2 regions of the Janibacter cremeus genome follow, and region 2 is predicted to be linked to the other one. Evidence: predicted binding sites of a transcription regulator. Region 2 holds the regulator's gene; the other holds the start of a gene.

Region 1 (6,192 bases), 1.3 Mb from region 2:
GGGGTGCCCACGGCCATCATCTCGATGGCGCAGCACGCCAGGCCGAAGGTGGCGGGCCACATCGACGACTTGCGCATGTAGCCGGCGAGCTTCTCCACCGTCGTGAGTGCGATGCCCGAAGGCAGCTTCTCCTCAAGTCCCATTTTTCGTCTCCGTCCTCGTCAGTCCCACTCGAACCCGCCGCGACGCCAGACGTAGGCGTCGGCGATGAAGAACGCGTTGAACAGGAAGAGCACCACGGCACCGAGGGTGAAGGCCCCGAGCTCGTCGAAGGCGACGGCGAAGGGGTAGAGGAACAGGGCCTCGATGTCGAAGATGATGAACAGCATTGCGGTCAGGTAGTACTTGACCGGGAACTTGCCACCCTCAGCGGCCTGCGGAGTGGGCTGGATGCCGCACTCGTAGGCCTGTGCCTTGGCGGCGTTGTAGCGAGCAGGTCCGACGACCAGGCTCGTGCCGACCGAGACGAGCGCGAAGCCGAGGCCGAGCGCGAAGAGGATCAGCAGCGGGATGTAGGGGTTCATCGCTGCACGGCCTCGCTTTCTCTCATGTGATGCACGCCACTGACGATCCTAGGGCAGGTGTTTGCCCTGCCTGCAGTGCCCTCAGGCATTGGGGGCCATCCTGGTCAGGAGGCGCACGAGCCGGTCGTCGACCCCGCCGCCCTTCTCCTCGGGCAGGTTGGCCATGAGCTTGAGCATGAACTTCATCAGCGTCTCCCGGGGCAACCCGTACTTCGTCGCCAGGCGCATGATCTCGGGCTTGCCGATGATCTTGGCGAACTGCGCACCGAGCCGGAAGTAGCCGCCGTGCATGTCCTTCATCCGGGTGACGTAGGACTGCAGGACCCGCTCGCGGTCGGCCGCGGTCGGGCGGGCGAGGGCCTGGAGGATGGTCTCCGCGGCCGCGTGGCCGGCCTCGAGCGCGTAGTCGATGCCCTCGCCGTTGAAGGGGTTGACCATGCCGCCGGAGTCGCCGACGAGCATCAGGCCACGGTCGTAGAGCGGCTGGCGGTTGAAGGCCATCGGCAGCGCGGCAGCGGTGATCTCCCCGCTCATCGTGTCGGCGTTGATGCCCCACTCGGGCGGCATCGTCTCGACCCAACGGCGCATGACGTCCTTGTAGTCGGTGCGGCCGAAGGCCTCCGAGGTGTTGAGCACGCCCAGACCGACGTTGCTGCGACCGTCGCCGAGGCCGAACAGCCAGCCGTACCCCGGCATGAGGATCTTCTCCCCCTTCGGCGTCGTCGACCACAGCTCGAGGTGGCTCTCGAGGTACTCGTCGTCGTGGCGGGGGGTCTCGTAGTAGGCGCGCACGGCGACGGCCATCGGCCGATCCTCGCGCTTCTCGCGGCCCATCTTCACGGACAGCCGTGAGGAGACGCCGTCCGCGGCGACGACGACCGGGGCGTAGTACGTCTCGCGCTCGCCGGTGGCGCGGCCGCGCTGGTCGACGACCTTGGCGGTGACGCCGATGATGCGGTCCTGCTCGTCGAGGATCGGCTCGGCGACGTTGCGGCCCTCGAGGAGGGTGGCGCCGCTGGCGGCGGCGTGGCGGGCGAGCACCTCGTCGAGGTCGGCTCGGGCACGCACCATGCCGTGCCCCGGGAAGGAGGCGACGTCCGGCCAGTCGAGCTGGAGGGTCATGCCGCCGCCGATGATCCGCAGGCCCTTGTTGTGGGCCCACCCGTCGGTCTCCGACATGGGCAGTCCGAGGTTGATCAGCTGGCGGACGGCGCGGGGGGTCAGGCCGTCGCCGCAGATCTTGTCCCGGGGGAAGACGGACTTCTCCAGCAGGACGACGTCCTTGCCGGCCTTCGCCAACCATGCCGCCGTCGCGGAGCCACCGGGGCCGGCCCCGACGACGATGACGTCGGCGGTGCGGCCATCACCGGCCGCAGGCAGTGCACTGGTCACGAATGGGTTCCTCGAGGGCTTGTGAAGGATTTCACGATCGCGGGAAGCCTACCTCTCCATGTCGAGGCGAACGACACAGGTAGACCTAACCTCCGGGCCCGTTACCTCTTGGTCGCGCGGTGGAGGGCGACGATGCCGCCGGTCAGGTTGCGCCACTGCACGTCGGCCCATCCGGCCGCGGAGATCGTCGTGGCGAGCTCGCGCTGGGCGGGCCAGGCCTGGATCGACTCGGCGAGGTAGACGTAGGAGTCGGGGTTGGAGCTGAGCGTGCGGGCCACCGGCGGGAAGGCGGCCATGAGGTACTCGGAGTAGACCGTGCGCAAGGCCTTGTTGACCGGCTGGCTGAACTCGCAGATGAGCAGCCGGCCACCCGGCTTGGTCACGCGCAGGAACTCCGCGAGCGCCGCGCCGCGGTCGACGACGTTGCGGAAGCCGAAGGACATGGTGACCGTGTCGAAGGACTCGTCCGCGAATGGCAGCCGCGTCGCATCCGCGGCGGAGAAGTCCAGGTCGGGGTACTGGCGCTGGCCCTGGTGGAGCATCCCGAGCGAGAAGTCGGCCGAGACGACGTCCGCGCCCGCCTTGCGCAGCGGCACCGACGAGGTCCCCGTGCCCGCGGCGATGTCGAGGATGCGCTGGCCGGGCCGCGGCTCCAGCGACTGCAGGACGGCCCGCCGCCACAGGCGGGTCTGGCCCAGGGACATCACGTCGTTCATCAGGTCGTACTTCGCTGCGGTCTCGTCGAACATCGCGGCGACGGCCTTGGGGTCCTTCTGGAGGGTGGCGCGGCTCATGTGCACATCCTCGCACCCGCGGTCGTAGGCTGTTGCGGCCATGACATCTCCATCACCCGACGACGTCCCGGGGCCGCTCGGCCACTCCCGACCCGCCCTGGTCGTACGCACCATCTCCGTCCCCGCGGCTCAGGTCGGCGACCTGCTGAGGCTGCTGCCGGAGCCGGCGGACGCGGGCGACATCGTCTCGTGGGTGCGCAAGGGAGAAGGCCTGGTCGGGTGGGGCACGGTCGCGACCTTCCGCTCGCGCGGGTCGGACCGCTTCGTCCGGGCGCAGGAGTGGTGGCGCACGGTGACCGCCGAGGCCATCGTGCGCGACGACGTGGACGAGCCCGGCACCGGGCCCATCGCCTTCGGGTCGATGGCCTACTCGTCGCACTCCGGCACCGAGTCCGTGCTCGTCGTCCCCGAGGTCGTCGTCGGCCGCCGCGGTGACCGGGCCTGGGTGACGACGACCACGACCGCCGCCGCGGTCCCGACGGCCGACGAGCCGCTCGAGCCCCAGCCCGCCCCCGTGGACCCCGGGGCGGTCGCCTTCACCGACAGCGACCTGACCAAGGAGCGGTGGGCCGCCGCCGTCGAGGAGGCGGTCTCCCGGATCAACGCCGGCGACCTGGACAAGGTCGTCCTCGCGCGCTCCGTGCAGGCGACCGCGGACGAGCGCATCGACCCCCGCTGGCTGCTCACGCGCCTGGCCGAGGACTACGACACCACCTGGGTCTTCGCCGTGGACGGGCTGGTGGGCGCCACCCCCGAGATGCTTGTCCGCCTCGAGCGCGGCCTCGTGACCTCCCGCGTGCTCGCCGGCACGATCCGCCGCACCGGTGACGACAGCCACGACCTGGCACTCGCCGGCTCCCTGGCCCGCAGCAGCAAGGACCTCGAGGAGCACGAGTACGCCGTGCGCTCGGTCGCGGACGCGCTGACCGACCACACCTCCTCGATCAACGTGCCGGAGTCCCCCTTCGTCCTGCACCTGAACAACGTGATGCACCTGGCGACGGACGTCGCGGGGGTCGTCGACGACAGCTCCACCTCGCTGGCCCTGGCCGCCTCGCTGCACCCGAGCGCGGCGGTGTGCGGGACCCCGACGGCGGACGCCGACCGCGTCATCGCGGAGCTGGAGCACATGGACCGCGGCCGGTACGCCGGGCCGGTCGGCTGGATGGACGCCTCCGGTGACGGCGAGTGGGGCATCGCGCTGCGGTGCGGCTCCTACGACGCGCCCAACTCCCTTCGCCTCTACGCCGGCTGCGGCATCGTCGCCGGCTCCCGCGCCGAGGACGAGGTCGCGGAGTCGGTGGCCAAGCTGCTGCCGATGCGCACCGCCCTGGGCGGCTGACGCCCGAGGGCCCGGGTCAGCCCAGGGCCGCGACGACGGCCGCCCGGGTCCGCTCCCCTGCGGCGCGGCGGGAGCCGGCGGCGATCGGGACCCGGACCACGCGGACACCCGTGGCGGGGGTCTCGACCAGGCGGGCGAGGTCCTCGGGGGTCCGGGCGGTCGTGGCGGGCACGCCGTGAGCGGCGCAGAGGGCCTCGATGTCCGCGCCGGTCGGCGTGGTGAAGAGCCGGCGCATCGGCCCGGCGTGCTCGTCCGCCCCGTACTCGAGGGTGTCGAAGATGCTGCCCCCGTCGTCGTCGACGACGACGATCGTCAGGTCCGGCACCGGCTCGTCGGGACCGATGAGCAGTCCGTTGGCGTCGTGGAGGAAGGTCAGGTCCCCGAGCAGCGCGTAGGTCGGGTCGGTGCGGGCCAGCGCCAGCCCGACCGCCGTCGAGACGCAGCCGTCGATACCGGCCAGCCCACGGCTGGTCACGGGGCGCACGTCGGCCCGCGGCCGTGCCACCCCGAGGTGCAGGTCCCGGGCGACGCTGCTGCTGCCGAGGAGCACCAGGCTCTCCCCCGGCACCGCGTCGTGCAGCGTCCGGGCGGTCGTGGGCCCGTCGAGGTCACCGGCACCGTCCAGGGCGTCGGCCACCCGGTCGGCGGCCTCCAGCCACGTCCGGGCGAAGGCCGTGCCCCTTGGTGCGCGGGTCCCCCCGCCCGCGCGAAGGGGGGCCGCCCCCCGGTCGTCGTCGTCACCGATGAGCGCGGCGAAGGGGTGGACCGCTGCGGCCGAGTGCGTGGCATCGGCCCAGCCGGCGGCCCCGGGCTCCCCCGGCGTCACGACCTCGACACGCACGCCGGGACGACGGGTGAGGGCCGGGATCGCGCGCCCGAGGGTCGGCCGGCCGATGACGAGGAGACGGGCGGGCAGGTGGGCGTCGACCCACCCGGTGGCGGCAAGGAGCTGCGCACCGTGCGGGAGGACCAGGTCGTGCGTCCCCGGCCCCGGCTCGGCGATGACCGGCGCGCCGTGGCGGGCCGCCCAGTCCAGCGCGGCGGCGCGGTGCTCGGCGCCCGGGAGCTCGCCGATGACGACGAGGGTCTGCGGGTCGTGCGCCAGGGGCGTGGCCCCGGCAGTTGCCACCGGGGCGGGCGCGGGCAGGGTCACCCACGGCGTCCCACCGGGGCGACCGGCGACCGGGTCCGATGGTTCGAGGTGTTCGGGTGTGTCCAGCGGCGCCCTAGTACCTCGAACCGTGGACGTCGTGTCCGGCGCGAGGGGGTCGCGGTAGGGCAGGTCGAGGTGGACCGGCCCGGCGTGACCGGAGCCGCCGAGCGCCCCGGTGGTCGCTGCCCATGCGCGGGCGGCACCGGTGCGCCATGCCGCGGCCTGGCGGGGCGGGTCCTGCGGGGTCTCCAGCTCGAGGGCGAGCCGGACGTGCTCCCCGAAGATGCCGGGCTGGTCGGTCGCCTGGTTGGCGCCGACTCCCCGCAGCTCGGGTGGCCGGTCAGCGGTGAGCAGGAGGAGCGGGACCGCCCCGTGGTGTGCCTCGAGGACGGCGGGGTGGAGGTTGGCGACGGCGGTGCCGCTCGTGGTGATGACGACGGCCGGGCGCCTGCTCTCCTTGGCCAGACCGAGGGCGAGGAAGGCCGCGCTGCGCTCGTCCACCCGCACGTGCAGCCGGGCCCGACCGGACGCGTCGAGGTCGTGCGCGGCGTAGGCCTGGGGCGCCGAGCGGGAGCCCGGGCACAGGACGATCTCACGCACGCCGAGCCGGACGAGCTCGTCGAGGAGGACGCGGGCTCCGGTCGTCGAGGGATTCACGGGACCGATCCTGCCACTGCCGCGCTCCCGGCCGGGACCCGCTCGACCGCGTAGTCGATGACGACCGGGTCACCCCCTTCGCCGTCCAGGAAGGCGTCCGCGCCCGCGCGCCACGCCGCCAGCGAGGGGTCGTCGCTCTCGTCGACGAGGCGGGCGGTCTGCGCGTACAGCTCGGTGGCGTGCGCGTCCGTCGCCCCGTCGTCGGGCCCGAGCAGGTCAGCCACCCGGCGCTCCACGGTCACCCAGTCCTCCCGGTCGGAGTTGTCCGCGCCGTCGAGCCCGGCGACGGGGTCCTCGGTGTGCTCGAGGCTGAGCACCGACACGTCGTCG
Region 2 (6,192 bases):
AACTTCTCCCGGATCGCCTTCACGGCGTTGACCGAGGTGAATCCGATCCACTGGTAGCGGCCCGTGACGAGGCCGCGCACCGCGCGCTCGACGGCCTGGGGGGTGCGGGGCGGCTCGACGCTGATCGTCGGCACGACCTCACTCGTCGCCCCGTGGCCGAGCAGCTGCTTGGTCATCGGGCCGGCCTGGTCCTTCGTCCTCGGGATGAGGACGTTCCAGCCGTAGAGCGGCTTGGTCTCGAACCAGGACAGCGTGCTGCGCATGGCCACGGTCGGACCGACGATCGCCAGCGTCGGCACCTCGAGCCCGACGACGGCATCGGCGGCCTCGGCGAGGGTCGTCCCGTGGGTGACCTGCGAGGTGGTGGTCCCACCCTGGGTCAGTGCGACGGGCGTGTCGCCGTCACGGCCGTTGGCCAGCAGGTCGGCGAAGGCCGGGACGAGGTGCTCGGGCAGACCGAGCAGCACGAGCGTGACGTCGTCGCGCACGGAGGCCGAGAGGTCCGGGCGCTTGGACCCGGAGACGCTCACGACGTGCAGGGCACCGGTCGAGCGGTTCGTCAGCGGCACGCCGGCGTAGGAGGGCACGGCGCTCACGGCGGAGACGCCGGGCACGACGTCGAAGTCGATGTCCGCCTTGGCGAGGGCGGCGGCCTCCTCGGCGAGGCCGTTGAAGGTCGCCGGGTCGCCGTCCATGAGTCTCACGACGAGGCCGCCCTTGTGCGCCTTGGCGGTCTTGACGACGAGCTTGGCGCGCGAGGCGTGGGTCAGTTGCTGGCCGTGCTCACCGTGGCTGGCGTCGACGATCTCGACGTCCTCCCCGGTCATCGAGGCGACGATCTCCTCGTTGGTCAGCTGGTCGGTGATGACGGCATCGGCGCGCGCGAGCAGCTCGACGGAGGCGACGGTCATCAGTGATGCGTCACCCGGTCCGGCGCCGACGAAGGCGACTCGGGCCGGTCGGCGTGCTGCGGTGGTGGCGTTTGCGGTCGAGCGCTGGGGGGTCACTGGGCATGCTCCGAAGCGGTCGTGGGGTGGGTGGCTGACAGGTCGGCGAGCGCGGGCGCGCCGTCGGCGACAAGGGTCCGGGCGAGACGGCGACCGAGGTCCTCCGCCTCCCCGATGGGGCCGGTGATGGACCGGCGCAGCTCCCCGGAGCCGTCCGTCGCAGCGACGACGGCTCGCAGGGAGATGATCGGGCCGTCGATGTCCTCGACGACCTCGGCGAGTGCGCCGACGGGTGCGGCGCAGCCGGCCCCGAGCTCGGCCAGGACACCGCGCTCGGCGGTGGTGGCTGCCCGGGCGTCGGCGTCGTCGATCGGGCGAAGGGCGGCGCGCGCCTGCTCGTCCTCCTCACGGCACTCGACGGCCAGGGCTCCCTGACCGGGGGCGCAGATCATCTGGATCGGCTCGAGCACCTCGGTGACACGGTCCTGCAGACCCGATCGCGTCAGGCCGGCGTGGGCCAAGATGACCGCGTCGAGCTGGTCCTCGCCGGAGCCGACCATGTCGAGCCGGGTACCGAGGTTGCCGCGGATGTCGCGGAACTCGAATCCCCGGCCGAGGCAGGCCAGCTGGGCGCGGCGGCGGGGGGAGCCGGTCCCGATGACCGCTCCCTCGCCGAGCTCGCCGAGGGTCAGTCCGTCGCGGGCGCACAGGGCGTCGCGGGGGTCGACCCGGGTCGGGATGGCCGCGACGACCAGACCGGGCTCGGGCCTGGTCGGCAGGTCCTTGAGCGAGTGCACGGCGATGTCGATCTCGCCGGCGAGGAGGGCCTCGCGCAGGGCGCTGGCGAAGACGCCGTGGCCGCCCATGCTGGCCAGCGAGGCGCGACTGGTGTCGCCCTCGGTGACGATCTCGACGATCTCGACGTCGTGGCCCTCGGCCCGCAGTGCGTCGGCGACGTGCCCGGACTGGGTCATGGCGAGCTTCGAGCGACGGGTCCCGAGACGGAGCGTGGTCACAGGGCACCTCCTTCCGCATGCAGGTCGAACAGCTGGCGCAGGGCGTCCTCGTACTCACCGAGACGCCCGTCGACGGCGAGCTCCTTGGCCCGCACGGTCGGCTGGTGCAGCAGCTTGTCCACGATGCGGTGCACGGCCCGGCCGACCTCCTCGCGCTCGGCGGCCGACATGTCCGGGACGCGCTGGTCCATCCGGGCCAGCTCGGACTCGACGACCTGCTGCGCCGCCTCGCGCAGGGCGCGCACGGTGGGCGCGGCGATGCTCGCGGCCCTGGCCCCGAGATGACGGGTCACCGCATCGCCAACGATGGAGCGGGCCTGCGCGACCTCCGGCATCGCCCCATCGGCACCGAGCATCTCGCCGAGCTCACCGAGACCGAGGAGCGTGACCTCGCTCAGGTCCGCGACCTCGCGGGCGATGTCGTGGGGCAGGGCCAGGTCGACGAAGGCCTGCCGGCGGCCGGAGCGCGCGATCTGCGCGTCGGCGACGTCGGCGAGGGAGATCGCCACCCCGGTCGAGCCGGTGCAGGAGATGACGACGTCGGCGTCCGCGAGGGCGTCACCGAGCTCGTCGGTGGGCCGGGCGCTGCCCCCGAGCCGCTCCGCCAGGGCGACGCCGCGCTCGTGCGTGCGGTTGACGACGGTGAGGCGGGCGACCCCGCGGCGCACCGCGGTCGTCGCCGCCAGCGCACTCATGGACCCGGCGCCGATGACGAGGACGTGGGCGTCGGCCAGCCGGCCGACGTGCTGCTCCGCGGAGTCCAGCCCCGCGGTCACCAACGAGCGGGAGACCTCGTCGAGACCGGTCTCCGAGTGCACCTGCTTGCCGGTGCGCAGTGCCTGCTGGACGAGGGAGTTCAGGTGGGTGCCCACGTGCCCGTCGGCCTGGGCCCGGGCGAGGGCATCGCGCAGCTGGCCGAGGATCTGGGACTCCCCGACCGCCATCGAGTCCAGCCCCGCGGCGACGTTGAAGACGTGCGCGACGGCGGCATCGCCGTAGTGCAGGTCGAGGTGCTCCTTGAGGTCCTCGTGGGTGATCGAGGTGCTCGACGTCAGGGCGTCGGTGAGGTCGGCGACCGCGCCGTGGAAGGCCGAGACCTCGGCGTAGACCTCGGTGCGGTTGCACGTGGCGATGACGAGGAGCTCGGAGATGTCCGGGCTGGCCTGTGCCGTGGCGACGATGGCCTGGCGGCTGGACTCGTCCAGGGCGGCCCGCTCGAGGACGGAGATGGGCGTGCGGCGGTGGTTGAAGCCGAAGCTGAGCAGACTCATCGACCAGCTCCCTCCAACAGCTCGTCGGAATCGATGCCGACGCGTTGTTGCTCGTGGAAGGCCAGGATCTGCAGCTCGGTGGAGAGATCGACCTTGCGCATGTGCACCCCTTCGGGGACCCGGATCGCGGTGGCGGCGAAGTTGAGGATGGAGCTGGCCCCGGCCGCCACGAGCAGGTCGGCGACCTGCTGGGCGGACGCGGCGGGGGTGGCGATGACGCCGATGCACGCCTCCCCCGGTGTCACGAGCGCCTCGAGCGCGGCCATGGGCTGGATGACGAGGTCGTCGACCTTGTGGCCGACCACGGCGGGGTCCCGGTCGAGCAACGCCACGACCTGGAAACCCTTGGTCGCGAAGCCGCCGTAGGAGGCCAGGGCGCGACCGAGGTTGCCCATGCCCACGATGACCACGGGCCAGTCGTGGGTCAGGCCCAGCGCCCGGGAGATCTGGTAGCTCAGGTGGGCCACGTCGTAGCCCACGCCGCGCACCCCGTAGGAGCCCAGGTGGCTGAGGTCCTTGCGCAGCTTGGCCGAGCTGACACCCGCGCTGTGGGCGAGCTCCTCCGAGGAGACGGAGAGCACGTCGACGGCGGCGAGCTGACCCAGTGCGCGCAGATAGCCCGGGAGCCGCGCCACCGTCGCATCGGGGATGTCCCGCTTGGCGGCCTGGTCGACGGACACGTTGGGCACGGCTCCTCTCCACGGTCTCCGGCGGGCGGCGCCGAAGAACCGAACATCTCGAGATTACGCTCTTGTGAACAAATGCACAAAGTCACGGCCCACCCGCCGGACCGCGTCGGAGCGCGCCGGGCGAGGGTGACTCAGCGCCCGAGAGCAGCGCGCAACCGCCCTTCGTCCACGCGCCAGTAGTCGTGCTGGCGCCCGTCGACGAAGGTCACCGGGATCTCCTCGGCGTACCGGGCGAAGGCCGGGTCGGAGTCGAGAGTGACCTCCTCGAAGGAGTCGCCGGTCTCCGCGACGACCCGCTCGATGACCGAGCGGGCCTCCTCGCACAGATGGCAGCCGGGCTTGCCGATCATCACCACGCGAGACGTTGGGAGTGGCACGGATCCTCCTAGAAGAAGACGGAGCGGCGGGTGACCAGGACGGAGTAGAGCGTCTGCTGGATCGTCTCGCGCACCTGGTCGGTCAGCTCGAAGACGAGCATCGGGTCGTCGGCCGCGGCCGGCCCCAGCGAGGCGGTGTCGACGGGCTCGCCGAACTCGATGATCCACTTGCTCGGGAGGGGGACCAGCCCCAGCGGACCGAGCAGGGGGAAGAACGGGGTGATCGGCGCGTACGGCGCCCCGAGGAGGCGCGCCACCGTCTTCATGTTGCCGATCATCGGGTAGACCTCCTCGGCACCGACGACCGAGCACGGGATGATCGGCACCTCCGAGCGGATCGCCGCGGAGACGAAGCCGCCCCGGCCGAAGCGCTGCAGCTTGTACCGCTCCCGGAAGGGCTTGCCGACGCCCTTGAACCCCTCGGGCCACACGCCCACGAGCTCGCCGCCACGCAGCAGCCGCTCGGCGTCGGCGTTGGAGGCGAGGGTCGCGCCGGTCTTGCGGGCGAAGTCCCCGACGACGGGCAGCTGGAAGACCAGGTCCGCACCGAGCATCCGCAGGGAGCGGGCACGCGGGTGGGCGTCATGGATCGCGAGCTGGGTGATCACCGAGTCGAGCGCGACCGTGCCCGAGTGGTTGGAGACGAGCAGCGCACCGCCCTCGTCCGGGATGTTCTCGATCCCGCGCACCTCCACGCGGAACCACTTGTCCTTCAGCAACCGCAGGACCGGGAAGACCGTGTGGGTCGTGAAGTCCTCGTCGTAGCCGAAGTCGTCGACGTCGTAGTCACCGCGCACCCGGCGCTGCAGGAACTCGATCGTGTCGGCGAAGCGCCGCTCCCACTCCTGCCCCGCTGCCGCACCCGCGGCCTGCCCGATGGTCCGGGAGGTCAGCTGACCCGCCGACAGCAGCACGGAGAGCAGCTCGGCCAGCCCCGGCACGATGGCCTGGCCGGCGTCCGGCGTCCCGCCGGTGCCGCGGTCGCGCGCGCCGGCGGACGGCGTCGGTGCCGCGGACACGGGCCGTGCGGCGGTCGAGGTGGAGCGACGGGCCGGGGGCTTGCGCCGGCCCGTGGAGCCGGACGTCGACGAGCGTTGGGCCGCGGGCGGGGACCCGTCGGGACCGGACACGACGCGCAGCGCGGGCTTGCGGGAGGCGAGCTTCGCCCCATTCGCCCCGGCCGTGGGTGGGGTGTCGGTGGGCGACGAGGCGCCGATCAGGGGCGTGCTGCGCCGGCGGGCACGCTCGCCACCGGCGCGGTCGGCCGCTGCGGCGACGGCGCTCGGTCGCGACGTCGTCTTCTTCTTCGTCGAGGACGTCTTCTTCGCGGCGGCCTTCTTCGCGGGTGCGGCCTTGGTCGGCGACGTGCGAGCCGTCCTCGTACCGGCGGCCTTCTTCGCGGACTTCCCGGCGGGGGCGGACGACGTCGTCTTCTTCGCGGTCGACCGTCGGGTGCTGTCGGCCATCACTTCTCGCTCTCGCTGGTGGGCGTCACCGCGCGCATCGCGGCCTCGGCCGCCTGCACGGCAGTCCATCCGGGCTGGGCGAAGGGCAGGCGGTCCATGACCCGGCCCTTCGTCGCCCGGGCAAAGTCCTCGTAGGCGGCACGCGTGGAGTACACCGGCTCGAAGCCGAGGTCCTCGCGCATCCTGGTGGTGTCCAGCCCGCGGCCGAAGGTCATCATGTCCAGCTGGTCGGAGCCGATGTCCACCAGACCGAAGCGCTTGGCCAGGTCGGCGATCGCCCCGGTGGTCATCCGCGGCACGAGCACGTAGGGGCGACCGGCGATGTTGGCGGCCTGGCAGGCGGTGATGATCCCGTCACCGGCGACGTTGACCGGGCCGAGCCCGGGTGCGTGCACGGCATGGGTCATCGCTGCGACGCAGTCGTCC

What was found. Region 2 encodes Rex, which represses fermentation and respiration genes when NADH is low (regulators of the CRP and FNR family bind a similar motif). Its sites were predicted from a motif close to CTTGTGAANNNNTTCACAAG; they were not measured.
Region 1: a site for Rex is predicted at 1,935-1,954, ahead of O9K63_RS14945 (geranylgeranyl reductase family protein). Genes of this name have one in related genera too.

What each region holds. Positions count from the first base shown of each region.
Region 1 covers NZ_CP115184.1:3,120,140-3,126,331, reverse strand. The annotation lists gene O9K63_RS14955 (NuoB/complex I 20 kDa subunit family protein) at 1-143, opposite strand, end outside; gene O9K63_RS14950 (NADH-quinone oxidoreductase subunit A) at 162-524, opposite strand; gene O9K63_RS14945 (geranylgeranyl reductase family protein) at 606-1,916, opposite strand; gene O9K63_RS14940 (demethylmenaquinone methyltransferase) at 2,018-2,710, opposite strand; gene O9K63_RS14935 (isochorismate synthase) at 2,751-4,052, shown strand; gene menD (2-succinyl-5-enolpyruvyl-6-hydroxy-3-cyclohexene-1-carboxylic-acid synthase) at 4,069-5,862, opposite strand; gene O9K63_RS14925 (hypothetical protein) at 5,859-6,192, opposite strand, start outside.
Region 2 covers NZ_CP115184.1:1,867,803-1,873,994, forward strand. The annotation lists gene O9K63_RS08715 (uroporphyrinogen-III synthase) at 1-1,007, opposite strand, end outside; gene hemC (hydroxymethylbilane synthase) at 1,004-1,963, opposite strand; gene O9K63_RS08725 (glutamyl-tRNA reductase) at 1,960-3,234, opposite strand; gene O9K63_RS08730 (redox-sensing transcriptional repressor Rex) at 3,231-3,914, opposite strand; gene O9K63_RS08735 (glutaredoxin family protein) at 4,055-4,300, opposite strand; gene O9K63_RS08740 (lysophospholipid acyltransferase family protein) at 4,309-5,766, opposite strand; gene O9K63_RS08745 (NAD-dependent epimerase/dehydratase family protein) at 5,766-6,192, opposite strand, start outside.